Regions from separate parts of the Actinoplanes sp. NPDC019969 genome, predicted to be linked through region 2. Evidence: riboswitches for the same ligand, from Rfam matches in the RefSeq annotation. Region 2 holds a riboswitch; the other holds the start of a gene.
What was found. Region 2 has a riboswitch for S-adenosylmethionine ahead of ACZ3II_RS17975 (aminotransferase class V-fold PLP-dependent enzyme). Riboswitches for the same ligand answer to the same signal wherever they lie in the genome.
Positions count from the first base shown of each region.

Region 1: it holds a riboswitch for S-adenosylmethionine, as region 2 does, so the genes downstream of both, thrC (threonine synthase) here and ACZ3II_RS17975 (aminotransferase class V-fold PLP-dependent enzyme) in region 2, are expected to answer to the same signal.

Region 1 covers NZ_JBVHFK010000001.1:738,223-746,063, forward strand. Annotated here, with positions in the region: gene ACZ3II_RS03570 (MFS transporter) at 1-274, shown strand, start outside; gene groL (chaperonin GroEL) at 332-1,954, opposite strand; gene ACZ3II_RS03580 (GNAT family N-acetyltransferase) at 2,328-2,831, shown strand; gene ACZ3II_RS03585 (hypothetical protein) at 2,876-3,310, shown strand; gene thrC (threonine synthase) at 3,488-4,771, opposite strand; SAM riboswitch class I at 4,781-4,920, opposite strand; gene ACZ3II_RS03595 (ABC transporter permease) at 5,285-6,154, opposite strand; gene ACZ3II_RS03600 (alpha/beta fold hydrolase) at 6,151-7,841, opposite strand, start outside.
Region 2 covers NZ_JBVHFK010000005.1:385,412-393,252, forward strand. Annotated here, with positions in the region: gene ACZ3II_RS17950 (sensor histidine kinase) at 1-1,032, shown strand, start outside; gene ACZ3II_RS17955 (sensor histidine kinase) at 1,038-2,678, shown strand; gene ACZ3II_RS17960 (HD domain-containing protein) at 2,742-3,299, shown strand; gene ACZ3II_RS17965 (M20 family metallopeptidase) at 3,282-4,352, opposite strand; gene ACZ3II_RS17970 (DUF1684 domain-containing protein) at 4,362-5,147, opposite strand; SAM riboswitch class IV at 5,221-5,335, shown strand; gene ACZ3II_RS17975 (aminotransferase class V-fold PLP-dependent enzyme) at 5,353-6,579, shown strand; gene ACZ3II_RS17980 (putative bifunctional diguanylate cyclase/phosphodiesterase) at 6,649-7,841, shown strand, end outside.

The sequences.
Region 1 (7,841 bases), on a different contig from region 2:
CAGCGTGACCACCCGGACCTACCGGATGACGGCGAGCCCGCCCGAACTGCTCTCCCGGGTGATCGCCACGGTCAAGTTCGTGTCGTGGGGCGCCATTCCGATCGGCGGCCTGATCGCCGGGGCGCTGGCCGGCCCGCTCGGCGCCCGGACCACGCTGGTGATCTTCGGCGCGCTGACCGTGCTGTCCCCGATCATCTATCTGACGTCCCGGGTCCGTGGACTGCGCGACCTCACCGATCATGTGCCGGCCGAGCCCACCTCGCAGCCGGCCTGAAACGCCGGAAGGCGGCCCGCCGAAGCGGACCGCCTTCCGGTGTGGTGACTGATGGACTCAGAAGTCCATGTCGCCGCCGCCGGGGCCGGCGGGGGCGGCCGGGGTCTTCTCCGGCTTGTCGGCCACGACGGCCTCGGTGGTGAGGAACAGCGCGGCGATCGACGCGGCGTTCTGCAGCGCCGAGCGGGTGACCTTGGCCGGGTCGATGATGCCCGCGGCCAGGAGGTCCACGTACTCGCCGTTAGCGGCGTTCAGGCCCCAACCCGCTTCCAGGTTGCGCACCTTCTCCACCACGACGCCACCCTCGAGGCCGGCGTTGACGGCGATCTGGCGCAGCGGGGCGTCCAGAGCGACCTTCACGATGTTGGCACCGGTGGCCTCGTCGCCCGACAGGTCCAGCTTGTCGAACGCGAACTTGCCGGCCTGCACCAGCGCCACGCCACCACCGGGGACGATGCCCTCCTCGACGGCCGCCTTCGCGTTGCGAACGGCGTCCTCGATGCGGTGCTTGCGCTCCTTGAGCTCGACCTCGGTGGCCGCGCCGACCTTGATCACCGCGACGCCACCGGCCAGCTTGGCCAGGCGCTCCTGCAGCTTCTCACGGTCGTAGTCGGAGTCCGAGCGCTCGATCTCGGCGCGGATCTGGTTGACCCGGCCCTGGATCTGCTCGGCGTTGCCGGCACCGTCGACGATGGTGGTCTCGTCCTTGGTGATGACGACCTTGCGGGCCGAGCCCAGCAGGGACAGGTCGGCGGCGTCGAGCTTGAGGCCGACCTCTTCGCTGATGACGGCGCCACCGGTCAGGATGGCGATGTCCTCCAGCATGGCCTTGCGGCGGTCACCGAAGCCGGGGGCCTTGACGGCGACCGACTTGAAGGTGCCACGGACCTTGTTGACGACCAGGGTGGCCAGGGCCTCGCCCTCGACGTCCTCGGCGATGATGACGAGCGGCTTGCCGCCCTGCATGACCTTCTCGAGGACCGGGAGCAGGTCCTTGACCGCGGAGATCTTGCTGTTCGCGATGAGGATGTACGGGTCGTCGAAGACGGCCTCCATACGCTCCGCGTCGGTCATGAAGTAGGCCGAGATGAAGCCCTTGTCGAAGCGCATACCCTCGGTGAGCTCGAGCTCGAGGCCGAAGGTGTTGCTCTCCTCGACGGTGATGACGCCTTCCTTGCCGACCTTGTCCATCGCGTCGGCGACCTTCTCGCCGACGGTGGTGTCAGCGGCCGAGATGGAGGCGGTGGAGGCGATCTGCTCCTTGGTCTCCACCTCCTTGGCCAGCTTGCTGAGCTCCTCGGAGACGCTCGCGACGGCGGCCTCGATGCCCCGCTTCAGGGCCATCGGGTTGGCGCCGGCCGCGACGTTGCGCAGGCCCTCGCGGACCAGGGCCTGGGCCAGGACGGTCGCGGTCGTCGTGCCGTCACCGGCGACGTCGTCGGTCTTCTTGGCGACCTCCTTGACCAGCTCGGCGCCGATCTTCTCGAAGGTGTCCTCGAGCTCGATCTCCTTGGCGATGGATACACCATCGTTGGTGATCGTGGGGGCGCCCCACTTCTTCTCCAGGACGACGTTGCGACCCTTGGGGCCGAGCGTCACCTTGACGGCGTCAGCGAGCTGGTTCATGCCACGCTCGAGGCCCCGACGAGCCTCCTCGTCGAATGCGATGATCTTGGCCATACGGCGTTGTCCTCCCGGACATCCGCGGTGCCGGGCCTCGTCGGCCCCGCTCTCCGCACTTTGAGGAAGTCTGCGGACGCCACCACCTGGCGAAGGTGACGTCCTCAGGCCGAGCCGGATAGCCCGCGACGACCGGCTCCGTGCCCCGATGCCGATGGCAGCACCGCGACCGGAACCCCACCGTCCCGACCTGTTGGCACTCACAAGGCGCGAGTGCCAATCACTTGTTTAGCACTCTCGAATGGCGAGTGCAAGAAACCCCATCTTCCCGCGAAAGCTCTCCGACAGCCCCGGGTTTCGATAAGGATCTTGAAAGCCCAGCTCACGGCGTATCCCACTTGCCGGGAGGGGCCCGGAGCGGTAAGAGAACTGCATGGAGAACTGGACCGTACGCCGGGTCACACCGGACGACGCGGCACGGATGCGTGCCCTGCGCCTGGAGATGCTGGCGGACAGTCCCCTGGCCTTCCTGGAGACCCTGGAGCGGGCGGCGGCCCGGCCCCACGAGGGCTATCGGCAGCTGATCCGGGAGTCGTCGTCCGGGCCGGAGCGGGCCCAGTTCATCGCGGATCCGGGCGGTCCGCTGATCGGTCATGCCGGCGGGTGCGTGGTGCCCGGCGAGCCCGGCTGCACGGTGATCTTCGCGGTCTACCTGACGCCCGCGCACCGCGGCGGCAAGCTGCTGGGCCAGCTGGTCGAGGCGGTCGCCGACTGGTCCGCGGCGTGCGGGCGTGACGAGTTGATGCTCGAGGTGGTGTGCGGCAACGGGCGCGCCGTCCGGGCGTACGAGAAACTCGGTTTCGCCGACACCGGCGTGCGCCTGCGGCATCCGACCATCCCGGCCCTGGCCGAGCTCCAGATGCGCCGGAGAGTGTGATGGCCGGGCGCGGATGGCATCGGGCGCGGACCACGCTGACCGCGGTGAACGGGACCACTCTGGCCGGTCTGCTGCTGGCCAAGGCGACCGGTGCCCGGATCCGGCGGGGCCGGGACGGGGTCCTGATCGCCGAGAACTACCGGCTGCGGGTGCCGAAGGCGACGTGTTTCACGGTCGGGTCGGTGATCATCACGAAGCGGACCGCGGACTGGCTGCTGGCCGAGGAACGGACCCGGCTGTTCGCGCACGAGTCACGGCACGCCGGGCAGTACGCGGTGCTCGGGCCGTTGTTCTGGCCCGCCTACTGGCTGGCGTGCGGCTGGTCGATCGCGCTGACCAGGTCCTACGGCGTCCGGAACTGGTTCGAACGGAACGCGGGCCTGGAAGACGGGAATTACCCGTTGGAGATCCCGTTGCGGCCATGGGTGAACAAGGTTTTTGGTCGGGAGGACGGACGCACAGCGCCTCCGGGCACGTAGCCAGATGGGTCAGCGCTGGATCGTTGGGACCCTCGGAGATTGTCGCCAAGCTCAGGTGAGGGGCCTCGTACGGCGTCGCGTCCTCCCGCAGAGAGCATCCTGCCGATCCGGAGATCGGATCGCAAGTCCTCGGAGGAGGTAATTCTCGACAACCGGCTGATAACCGGTCACTGAGAGTTATCCGAGCAGGCCCGCCTCACGCGCGCCTTTCAGCGACGGCTTGATCGTGTGGGTGGGTCCAACCTGGCCGGCCACCGCGTCCAGAGTCTTCAGACCCTCGCCGGTGTTGTAGACGACGGTCTCCTTGCTCGGGTCCAGCCGGCCGCTCTCCACCAGCTTCTTCAGCACCGCGACGGTGGTCCCGCCGGCGGTCTCGGCGAAGATGCCGGTGGTTTCGGCGAGCAGCCGGATACCGGCCCGGATCTCGTCGTCGTTGGCGTAGTCCATCCAGCCACCGGTGCGGCGGACGGCCTCGATCGCGTACGGCCCGGCGGACGGGTCGCCGATGTTCAGCGACTTGGCGATGCCGGTCGGCTTCACCGGGGTGATCACGTCGGTGTCGGCGTGCAGCGCGACGGCGATCGGGTTGCAGCCCTCGGACTGGGCGCCGAAGACGGTCCAACCGCCCTCCGGGGCCTCGGCGAGACCGATCTCGACGAGTTCGCTGAACGCCTTGTCCACCTTGGTGAGCAGCTCACCGGAGGCCATCGGGATGACCACCTGAGCCGGGATGCGCCAGCCGAGCTGCTCGGCGACCTCGTACCCGAGGGTCTTGGAGCCCTCGGCGTAGAACGGCCGCACGTTCACGTTCACGAACGCGGTGTCCTCGAACTCGTCGGTCTCCACCAGCTCGCTGCACAGCCGGTTCACGTCGTCGTAGGAGCCCTCGATGGCGACCAGCTCACCGCCGTACACCGCGGTCGTGATGACCTTGCCCTGCTCCAGGTCGGCCGGGATGAACACGATGCTCGGCACGCCGGCGCGGGCCGCGTGGGCGGCGACCGAGTTGGCCAGGTTGCCGGTGGAGGCGCAGGAGAACCGGGTGAAGCCGAGCTCCTTGGCGGCGGTCAGGGCCACCGAGACGACCCGGTCCTTGAACGAGTGGGTCGGGTTCTGCGAGTCGTCCTTGACGTACAGCGGCGCCTGGATGTTCAGCGCGGCGGCCAGCGCCGGGGCGGCGACCAGCGGAGTCATGCCCGGGTCGACGGAAACGCGGGTCGCCGGGTCCTGGCCGGCGGGCAGCAGGGCCGCGTACCGCCAGATGTTCTGCGGGCCCGCCTCGATCTGGGCCCGGGTCACCCGCGCGAGCGCCGCCTCGTCGTAGGCGACCTCGAGCGGGCCGAAACATTCGTAACAGGCGTGCTGCGCGGCGAGCGGGTATTCAGCACTGCAGGCGCGACAGATCAGACCGCGGGCGGGCGACGTGGAGGTGGTGGAGGGTACGTCGACGACAGACGTCATTTGAGTTTCCTCTCATCTTTCCCCGCGGCGACCTGCCGAAACGGGGACGGAATTAGCACCTGCCACGCGCGGCCTCGTCATCGAGATGTCCTGCGCGGTGGTTGCCGGGGCTTCGTCGGGCCGTATCCCTCTGCCCCTCTGGATGAGGTATTCAGTTGTTTCCCACACCTTACGACGAGATTCCGTCAACGCCATACGGAGATCCCGAGGTGTGAGCGACTTCCTTCCAGATTCCTCCCAGAACCTCTCAAAACCCTCTTTTGGTACGCCGTAGCAGAGCACCGTGACTCGCGGCAGCCACTCCAGGCGTGACACCGGACCGTCCCCGGCCGGCGGGTCATGCATGTGGTTTGCCCGGCTGGTTGTCAGGGCTGTCTCAGCGCCGCTGAGACAGCCCTGACAACCAGCCGGGGAGCCCCACGCATGAGCGGGAGCCGGGGACGGTCCGTCAGAGCCGCCCACCGTTGCTGCCGCGAGTCACGGGACCGTGCGTGGCCCGTACCGGAAAAGGTCCTAAGAAGTGACGTCCTTGCGGGTGAAGCGGTAGAAAGCCAGCCCCCAGAAGATCGTCGCGTAGACGATCGCCGAGATCGTGCCCTGGGCCAGCTCGTCGGTCTGGATCGGGGTGGAGAGCAGGCCGCGCCAGGCGTCGTTGTAGTACGTCGGGAGGATCTTGCGCAGGTCGCCGAGCGCCTCGATCTCGTTCAGGATGTTGGACAGGATGCAGAGCATCACGGCGCCGCCGACCGCGCCCAGCGCCGCGTCCGTCAGCACCGACAGCAGGAACGCCAGACCGGCCACCACCAGCAGGGTCACCGCCAGGTAGGCGACGATGCCGAGCAGCCGCAGCAGGCCCTCGGCCGGTGGCAGCTCGGCGGCGATGGAACTGCCGAGCGGGCCCCAGCCGTAGCGCAGCGTGCCGATCAGCAGGCCGGTGCCGACCAGGGTGAGGAGGGCGAGCAGCGAGTACAGCCCGGCGACGGTCAGTTTCACGCCGAGCAGCCTGGCCCGGGGCACCGGGATCGCCAGCAGATAGCGCAGGCTGCCCCAGCTCGCCTCGCTCGCCACGGTGTCGCCGAAGAACAGCGCCACCACCACGACCAGCAGGAACCCGGCCGAGACGGCGAGGCAGAACAGCGCGAAGTTGAGCCCGCCGGAGGTGGCCAGGTCGGCGATGCTGCTGAACGCGCCACCGCCGTCGCCGTCGTCGTCACGGCCGCTGGTGTTGCCGAACTCGAACGCGCCCAGCACGATCAGCGGCAGCACCACCATGAACCCGAGCGCCAACTGGGTGCGCCGGCGGGACGCCTGCCGCTTCACCTCGGCCCAGATCGGCAGCGTGCGCGAGGGCTTGTAACCGGTTGCCGCTTCGAGACTGCTCATCGGTCTCCACTTCCTCGCGAGTTGTCGCCGACCAGGGACAGGAACGCGTCCTCCAGGCGGCGGCGCGGCACCAGCCGGTCCACCCCGATCCCGGCGCCGACCAGCGACGCGACGATCTCGGCGCGGGCCGTGCCGTTCATGTCGACGATGAGCCCGTTGGGGCCTTCCGGCTTGACCGAGCGCACGCCCAGCTCCTCGAGGATCCGCGTCGCGGCCGGCACGTCCGACACGTCGAGCTGCACCGACGGGGAGTCCCCGACGATGTCGCCGACCGGGCCGGACGCCACGATCCGGCCCTTGTTGACGACCACCGCGTGGGTGCAGGTCTGTTCCACCTCGGCGAGCAGGTGGCTGGAGACGAGCACGGCGCGGCCGTCGGTGGCGTACCGCTGCAGCACCCGGCGCATCTCGGCGATCTGCGGCGGGTCGAGGCCGTCCGTCGGCTCGTCGAGCACCAGCAGCTCGGGCAGGCCGAGCATGGCCTGGGCGATGGCGAGACGCTGCCGCATGCCGTGGCTGTACTTGCGGGTCTTGCGGTGCACCGAGTCGCCCAGACCGGCGATCTCCAGCGCCTCCTCGAACCGGGCGTCCGCCCACGGCCGGCCGGTGGCCTGCCAGTACGCCTTCAGGTTCTCGTAGCCGCTCAGGTGCGGCAGGAAGCCCGGCCCCTCGACCAGCGCGCCGACCCGGGACAGGATCGGGGCGCCCGGAACCAGCCGGTGCCCGAAGACGAAGATCTCGCCGGCGGTCGGCTGGGTCAGGCCCATCAGCACCCGCAGCGTGGTGGTCTTGCCCGCGCCGTTCGGCCCGAGCAGGCCGACGACCTGGCCGCGCTGCACCCGGAAACTGATCTCCTGGACCGCCACGAACCCGTCGCCGTACGCCTTGCGCAGCCCGTTGACCACCAGCGGCGTGTCCGCGTGCTCGGCGACCACGGTCACGTCGCGGCGGCGGTGCCGGATCCGGCGGACCAGCAGCAGGAGACCCAGCCCGAGCAGGATCACGCCGACCACCCCGGCCAGCGCCCACCACCAGAGCTGGCCCGGGTCGGCGATCGGGGTGCCGACGAGCGTCGGCAGGGTGAGCGCCGGCTCCACCGCGACGGTGTGGACGGCGGGCGTGGCCGGGCTGAGGTACGCCTGGTCGGTGGTCGCCACCGTGATGCGGATGGTGTGCCCGGCCTCGATCTGCCGGACGATGGCCGGCAGCGTCACGGTGACCGGCTGGGCCTGCGCGATGTCGGCCGGCAGCCCGGTGAGCCGGATCGGCGCGACCAGGCCGGCGCTGAGCGTCGCCGCGCCGTTCGGGTCGACGTCGTAGAGCTTGACGAAGAGCACCGCCTCGCCGGCCGGCGACGCCACCCGCAACTTCACCGCCGGCGCGCCGGCCACGTCGATCGCGCCGGTCAGCGGGGCCGACGTGAAGTTCGCGTGCTGGCCCGGCACGTCGATCGCGACCCCGCCGCTGAGCAGCGAACTCAGCCGGCTGGTGAGGCCGGGCATCGACGAGATCGCGCCCGGGTTCCCGTTCGGCGGGTTGGCGATCGGCTGGGCCGGTCCGGTGACGGCGACGTCGGTGGTCCCGGTTCCGGAGATGCCGGGGTACGTGTCCGCCGAGTACCCGTTGGTCGCCAGATCCCTGCTGGTCGCGCTGAACCCGGCCACCCGTGACCAGGTGAAGTCGTCGC
Region 2 (7,841 bases):
TCCGCTGACGGCGTCGTGGCCGGGGCGGTGGTCGCGCTGCACGACATCACCGCCGAACGCGCCCGCCGGCGGATCATCGAGGAGGCCCGTCAGCGGCTGGCCGCGGCCAACGCCGACCTGCGCCGATCGAACGCCGACCTGACCGACTTCGCCGGCGCCGTCAGTCACGACCTGGTGGCGCCGCTGGCCGCGGTCGGCGGCTACCTCGACCTGCTGTCCGACCTCGACGACGACGAACTGTCAGACGTCGAGTCCTCAGACGTCCCATCGTCAGACGGCAAACTATTCGACGCTGAACTATTAGGCGGTGAACTATTAGGCGGTGAACTGTTGGGCGGTGAACTGTTGGGCGGTGAACTGTTGGGCGGTGAACTGTCAGACGATGAACTATCAGGCAGTGAACTGTCGGACGGGGCGGCGCTGGCCCGGAAGCGGGAACGTGTAGCGGGACTGGCCGGAGCAGCGGCACAGGCGGTCGCCCGGATGCGGGATCTGATCGACGCGCTGCTGGGGTACGCGAGAGCGGGCAGTGCGCCGGTGCGGACGGAACGCGTACCCCTCACGCCTTTGATCGACTCGGTGTTGCACGACCTGGAGCCGGAGATCGGGCCGGCCGGGGTGCGGGTCGGCGTGCCCGGGGACCTGCCGGAGGTGATCGGTGACCCGGTGCTGATCCGGCAGCTGCTGCAGAACCTGATCGGGAACGCGGTGCGGTACCGGCACCCGGACCGGCCGGCCCGGGTCGAGGTGAGCGCGGAGACCGTCGCCGGGGGGACGGCGATCCGGATCGCCGACAACGGGGCCGGGCTTCCGGGGGAGCGGCCCGGCGAGGTGCTCGACCTGTTCGCCCGGCGGGACGGGCTGCCGGCGGCGGGGCACGGCATCGGGCTGGCGAGCTGCCTGCGGATCGTGGAGCGGCACGGCGGGCGGATCACGATCGGGGACACCCCGGGTGGCGGCACCACCGTGACCGTCACGCTGGGGAGCGCGGCGGGGCAAACCGTCAGATGGGAGCCGCCGTTGCCGATATGACACAGGTGGATCTGGCTGACCGGCTGTCGGAACGGGAGCGGCTGCGGCTTGCCGCCCTGCACGAGTACCGTCTGCTCGATTCGCCGGCCGGGGACGAACTGGAGGCCGTGGTGCGGGTGGCCGCGGCGGTGGCCCGGGTCCCGCACGCCACGCTGAACCTGATCGACGAGAACCGGCAGTGTCAGCTGACCACCGTCGGGTTCGAGGGCGGTGACTCGGACCGGTCGGACTCGATGTGCGCGGTGCGGTTCGAGACGGGCCAGTTCACGTATCTGCCGGACGCCAGCGTCGACCCGGACTTCAAGGACAATCCGTGGGTGACGGGTGTGCACGCGGCGGTGCGGTTCTACGCGTCCGCGCCACTGGTCACGCCGGAGGGTCATGCCCTCGGGTCGTTGTGTGTGTTCGACCTGGTGCCGGGGGTGCTCGACGCGGAGCAGATCGCCCGGTTGAAGGATCTGGCGCAGATCATCCTGGCGCTGTTCGAGCGGCGCCGGCAGGCGCGGATCAACGCCGAGCTGGCGGCCCTGGCCGAGGAGCGGCAGCGGTGGACCGACACGCTGCTCGACACGATCGACGTGGCGGTGGTCGCCGCCGACCGGAACGGGCGGCTCACCCTGTTCAACCGGGCCGCGCGGGAGTGGCACGGGAGGGACGCGGACCGCGGCGTGGCGCCGGAGGACATCGCCGAACACTACCGGCTGTTCGAGACCGACGGGAGCACCTTGCTCGCGCCGCACCGGGTTCCGCTGCTGCGCGCCCTGTGGGACGGCAGCGTCAAGGACGCCGAGATGATCCTGAGGAGCCCGGGCCGGGAGCCGATGCAGGTCAGCGTGAGCGGCCGGGCGCTGACCGGTCCGGGTGGCCGGCCGCAGGGCGCGGTCGTCGCGATGAACGACGTGACCAGTGCCCGCGCCCAGCAGCGGGTGATCGAGGCGGCCCGCCGGGAGCTGGCCGCCGCCAACGCGGAGCTGCGCCGGTCGAACACCGATCTGAAGAACTTCGCCGGCGCGGTCAGCCACGACCTGGTGGCGCCGCTGGCGGCGGTCGGCGGCTATCTGGAGCTGATCGGCGACGAGGTACGGGGCCGCCCGCTGACCTGGGTGGAAGCGGCGTCACGGGCGGTCACCCGGATGCGGGACCTGATCCGGTCGCTGCTGGACTACGCGCAGGCCGGCAACGCACCGGTGCGGCGGGTCGCGGCCGACCTGGCGGACATCTTCGAGCACGTCCGCACCGATCTGCGCCCGGCGGCGGAGGAGGCCGGGGCGGCAGTCGAGGCGGACGGGCCCCTGCCGGCGGTGGCCGGCGACCCGGTGCTGATCCGGCAGCTGCTGCAGAACCTGATCGGCAACGCGATCAAGTACCGGGATCCGGCGCGGGACTGCCGGGTCACGGTGTCGGCCGGGCACGACCATCGGGGCTGGACGGTCCGGGTCGCCGACAACGGCCTCGGGATCCCGCCGGAGCAGCGGGAACGCGTCTTCGACATGTTCACCCGGCTGGGCAACGGGACGGCGGGCGGGCACGGCATCGGGCTGTCCACCTGCTGGCGGATCGTGGAACGGCACGGCGGCCGGATCGTGGTGGACGAGACCCCGGGCGGGGGAACGACGGTGTCGTTCACCCTGCCCGAGGAGGCGTGACCTTCCGACACCGGCCATCAGCGGTCCATCCGGCGTTAACCTGCGGCGACGTAGCATCCGCAGATGACCGCCGTGCTCACCCCCACCCGCGCCGACCTGGCCCGCCGGGTCGCCGAGACGCTCCTCGGCGACAGCGGCAACCGCTGGCGGCACACCGCGGGCGTGGCCGAGCGGGCCGCCGAGCTCGCCGACCGGCTCGGTCTGGACCCGGACGTGCTGGTCGCCGCCGCCTGGCTGCACGACGTCGGCTACGCCGCCCCGATCGCCCGGACCGGTTTCCACCCTCTCGACGGCGCCGTGCACCTGAGCGCCGAGGGCTGGCCGGCCCGGATCGCCGGCCTGGTCGCCTACCACTCCGGCGCCCGGTTCGTGGCCGCCGCCCGTGGCCTGGCCACCGAACTGTCCGCCTTCCCGGACGAGCGCAGCCTCACCGCCGACGCGCTCACCTACGCCGATCAGACCGTCGGCCCGGCCGGGCAGCGCGTCGACACCGAGACGCGCTACGAGGAGATGCTGCTCCGCCAGGGCCCCTGCTCGTGGAACGCGAAGGTGGGCGACGTCCGCCGCCCTCACCTGCGGGCCGTGACCGCCCGGGTCGAGCACTCACTGAAGGCTTTCTAAGAACCTCACGAGCGCTTGCCGGTACGGGGGGAGCGTCCGCAGGTCGACATATTCCTCCGGGCCGTGCTGCCCGTCGCCACCCGGCCCGAAGATCACCGCGTCGACGCCGACCGCGGAGTAGAACCGCCCGTCCGCCGCCCCGTGCTTGCGCAGCAGCGCCCCGTCGAACCCGGCCGCCCGCGCCGACTCCCGCAGCAGGCGCACCTCGGCGGAATCCGGGTCGGCGTGGTGCGGCGCCCCGAGCCCTTCGACCGTCACCTCGACCCCCGGCCCGGCGACCTCGCGCAGGTGGGCGGCGACCTCCTCGGGGCCACGCCCGGCCAGATCGGGGTCGGACGGCGGGAACCGGATGTCCAGCAGCGCCCCCGCCTGCGCGGGCACCACGTTCGCGGCCTGGTTCGGGGTGTCGATCCGGGCCACGTTCACCGTCGTCACCCATTCCTCGGCGGCCGGGACCGGGTACCGCTGGAGCAGCCGGCGGACCGCCTCGACCACGGTGAGCAGCGCGTTCGTGCCGAGCCACGGGTAGGCGGCGTGCGCGGTCCGGCCGGTCGCGGAGAGCCGGGCCCGCAGGATGCCCTTCGACTCGGGCACGACCCGCAGGTTGCTCTGCTCGCCGATGATCACGAACCCGGCCCGGACGCCCTGCTCCACCTGGTGCCCGGTGCCGTCGAACCCGCCCACCTCCTCGTCGGTGACCAGTTGCAGGGCGAGCGGGTACGGCAGGCGGGGCGCCAGGTCGCGGAACACCCCGGCCATCACCAGGGCGGCGGCCTTCATGTCGTGGGCGCCGCGGCCGTACAGCCGGTCGCCGTCGCGTCGCGGGACGAACTGGTGCGGCTCGCCGGGGACGACGTCCAGGTGGGCGTTCAGGATGACGCGCGGCGTCCCCTCCGCGGAGGTCAGGAGGGCGCTGGGCCTGCCGTGGGACTCGAAGTGGCGTACCCCGAAACCGGGACCGGCCACCGTGAGCAGGAAGCCCAGCGCACGCCGCAGCTCGTCCGGCCGATCCGCCGTCGAGCGGATCGCGATGAGTTCCGCAAGCTCCTCCATCGCAGCAAACTACCGCGGAATCTGCTCACCGGCCTCGATGGCGACCTCGAGCCGGTTGCCGGTGGGCGGCAGCGGGCAGGTGGCGAACTCGGTGTACGCGCACGGCAGGTTCGTCGCCCGGTTGAAGTCCAGGGTGACCGTGCCGTCGGCGGCCGGCGGCGCGATGAACAGGCTCCGGTTCGCCGCGTAGGTGGTCAGCCCCGACGTCGCGTCGGTGAACAACACGAACAGTGACCCCGGCGTGCTGCCGTTGAAAGCGATCAGTGACTGCCGCACCCCGCCGACCTCGAAGTCGATCCGGCCCGGCGACTCGTAGACGTGCTCGATCCCCTCCGACACCGAGCCCACCGTTGTCGGCTTCGGCTCGTCGAAAGCCTGGTAGGAGCCGGTCACCATCCACTTCTCGTCGGCGGGATAGGCGGGCGTGCCGGGGTAGCCGGTGAGTACCGGGTTGTCCGGGTGCCGGGGCCGGACCACGTCGAAGCCACCCCGCCGGGCGATCTCGATCTTCGCGTTTCCGTGACCCACGGTGATGTCGGCGCGCTCGGCGAGCGGCGCGAAGGTGTGCGTGCCGGTGATCGCCGTGCCGTCCACGGTCAGCGACTCACCCTCGGCCAGGGCGACGGTCACGCCCTCCGGCCCGGTGCTCCACGCGCCCGGCGCGCCCTCGAACCGCTGCGGGTTCGCGTCGAGCCAGTGCAGGCCGGTGATGGCGAGGAAGCCGTGTGGATCGGCGCGCCGCTGCTCGTGCTCGGCGTGCCACTGGTCCCACTGGTCCTGGAACGAGATCGTCATGATCAGGACTTTAATCCCTACTTGTTGCGTGGGAGATTGGTGCGGGGCGTGACATCTGCTACGTTCCGATGCAGGTCATGAGCGCCAGCGCGAAGCCCCGGCTCGCTGGCCGGCAACCCTTCCGTTCGCGACGGGGTGCCCCGGGTGAGGACCGGGCCGCTGCCGTCCGGCAGCGGCAAAACGGCGAACCCGTGGAGGCGCGGTCATGCCATCTCTGTCCGTCATCGGCGACGATCTCAAGGTCGAGCTCCCGTCCGGCGAGGCCGTCCGCTTCGCGCACCTCGACTACGCGGCCTCGGCGCCGTGCGTGCAGGCGGCCGCCGACGCGATCCAGGACCTGCTGCCGCGGTACGGCAGCGTCCACCGCGGCACCGGCATCCGGTCGCACAGCTCCACCGTCGCGTACGAGCTGGCCCGCGACGTGGTCGCCGAGTTCACCGGCGCCCGCGCGAGCGACACGGTGATCTTCACCCGGAACACCACCGACGCGCTGAACCTGCTGGCCCGGGCGCTGCCGCCGGGCGCCACGACGGTCCAGTTCGACGGCGAGCACCACGCCAACCTGCTGCCCTGGCCGAACCCGGTCCGGTTGCCGGTGCCTTCATCCGGTCTGGTGAAAGAAGCGCTGGATGCGGCTCTGCGCGAGATCACCGGGCCGGTCGTCGTCACCGTCACCGGGGCGAGCAACGTCACCGGCGAGGTGTGGCCGGTGCGCGAGCTGGCCGACGTCGCGCACGCCCACGGCGCCCGGGTGGTCGTCGACGCCGCCCAGCTCGCCCCGCACCGCCCGATCGACCTGGACGATCTCGGCGCCGACTACGTCGCGTTCTCCGGCCACAAGCTGTACGCCCCGTTCGGCGCCGGGGTGCTGGTGGGCCGCGCGGACTGGCTGGACGCGGCGGCCCCGTACCTCGCCGGTGGCGGCGCCGTCACCGCCGTCGGTGACCGTCCCGGCGACCTGACCTGGGCCACCGGGGCCGCCCGGCACGAGGGCGGCACCCCGAACCTGCTCGGCGCCGTCGCCCTGGCCGCCGTCTGCGAGGCGCTCCTCACCGCGGACCGGGCCGCCCTGCACGCTCACGAGCAGGACCTGCTGACCCGGCTCCGGGACGGTCTGGCGACCGTGCCGGAGGCCGTCGAGGTCAGCCTGTTCGGCCCGGCCCACCCCCGGGTCGGCATCGTCTCGCTGGCCCTGCCCGGCCACGACCCGGCCGAGGTCGCCCAGCGGCTCGGCCGCGAGCACGGCATCGGGGTACGGGCCGGCCAGTTCTGCGCCCACCCGCTGACCCGCCGGCTGACCGGCGCCGGGCGGACCGGTTCCTGCGGCGACGGGACGCCCGGGCTGCTGCGGGTCAGCTTCGGCCTGGGCAGCACCGACGGTGACATCGACCGGCTGGTCGCCGGGCTGCGCGCGGTACTCACACCCCAGTAGCGGTACTCACACCCCAGTAGCAACCCGGCAGGAACGCGGACCCGGCCCCGGCAGGCCGATGATGCGTTCGTGGCGACGTGGATGAGGCGGCTCCGCGACCGGCTTCCGGCCGGGCGGGGCCTCAGCGACGGGGACTGGGCGGGCCGGCACCGGCTGCTGACGGTGCTGCTCGGCGTCGTCATGGTGCTGCTCACCGTGTACGGGGTGCTCACCGGGGCCCACCCCACCGAACTCCTGATCACCGACGGCCTGGTGCTGTCCAGCCTGGTCGCGGCCACGGTGCTGCGCAACCGGCGGGTCCGGTCGCTGGCCGTCGCGCTCGGCGCCGCCGCGGCCTGCGCCGGGTTCGTGGCGTTCTGCCACGGCCTGACCGAGGCGCACTTCGCGTTCTTCGTCGCCATCCCGGCGCTCGCGCTGTACCGGGACTGGGCGCCGTTCGGCGGCTTCCTGCTCGCCACCGTCGCCCACCACGCCGGGTTCGGCACCTTCGAGATCGAGCACACCTTCGGCAACGACCAGGCCCGGGAGAACCCGCTGGTCTGGGCGCTGCTGCACGGGGTGGCGGTGCTCGCCGCCGCCTCCTTCCAGATCGTCGCCTGGCGGTTCAACGAGACCGCCGAGGAGCGCGCCGAGGAGCACCTGAGCGAGAGCCGGGCGCAGCTGTCGGTGGCGTTCGACGAGACCCCGGTGCCGATGGCGATGTTCACCCCGGACGGGCGGATGGTCCGTACCAACGCCGCCTACCGCGAGTGGCTGCGCCTGCCCGCCGTGCTGCCCGACGGCTTCTCCCTCGCCCACCTGCCACTCGCCCCGGTCACCCCGGACGAGCCGCAGCTGGGAAGGATGCTCACCGACTCGCCCGAGCCGGTCACCGTGACCCGGCAGTACCGGCGCACCGACGACGGCTCGCTGATCTGGGCGCAGACCCACGCCACCGGCCTCTACGGCCGGGACGGCGCCCTGCGGCTGATCTTCGTGCACTGCCTGGACGTCACCGCGGTCCGCGACCACGAGGCCGAACTGCGCCACCAGGTACGCCACGACTCGCTCACCGGGCTGCTGTCCCGCAAGGCGTTCGAGCACGACCTGGCCGCGCTGCTGGCCGGCAGCGCCGAGCCGGTCAGCGTGATCTACCTGGACGTCGACCGGTTCAAGTCGATCAACGACGGGGCCGGGCACGCCAGCGGCGACGATGTGCTGCGCGCGCTCGCCCAGCGCCTCGGGCAGGTCGTCCCGCCCGGCGCCCTGGTGGCCCGGCTCGG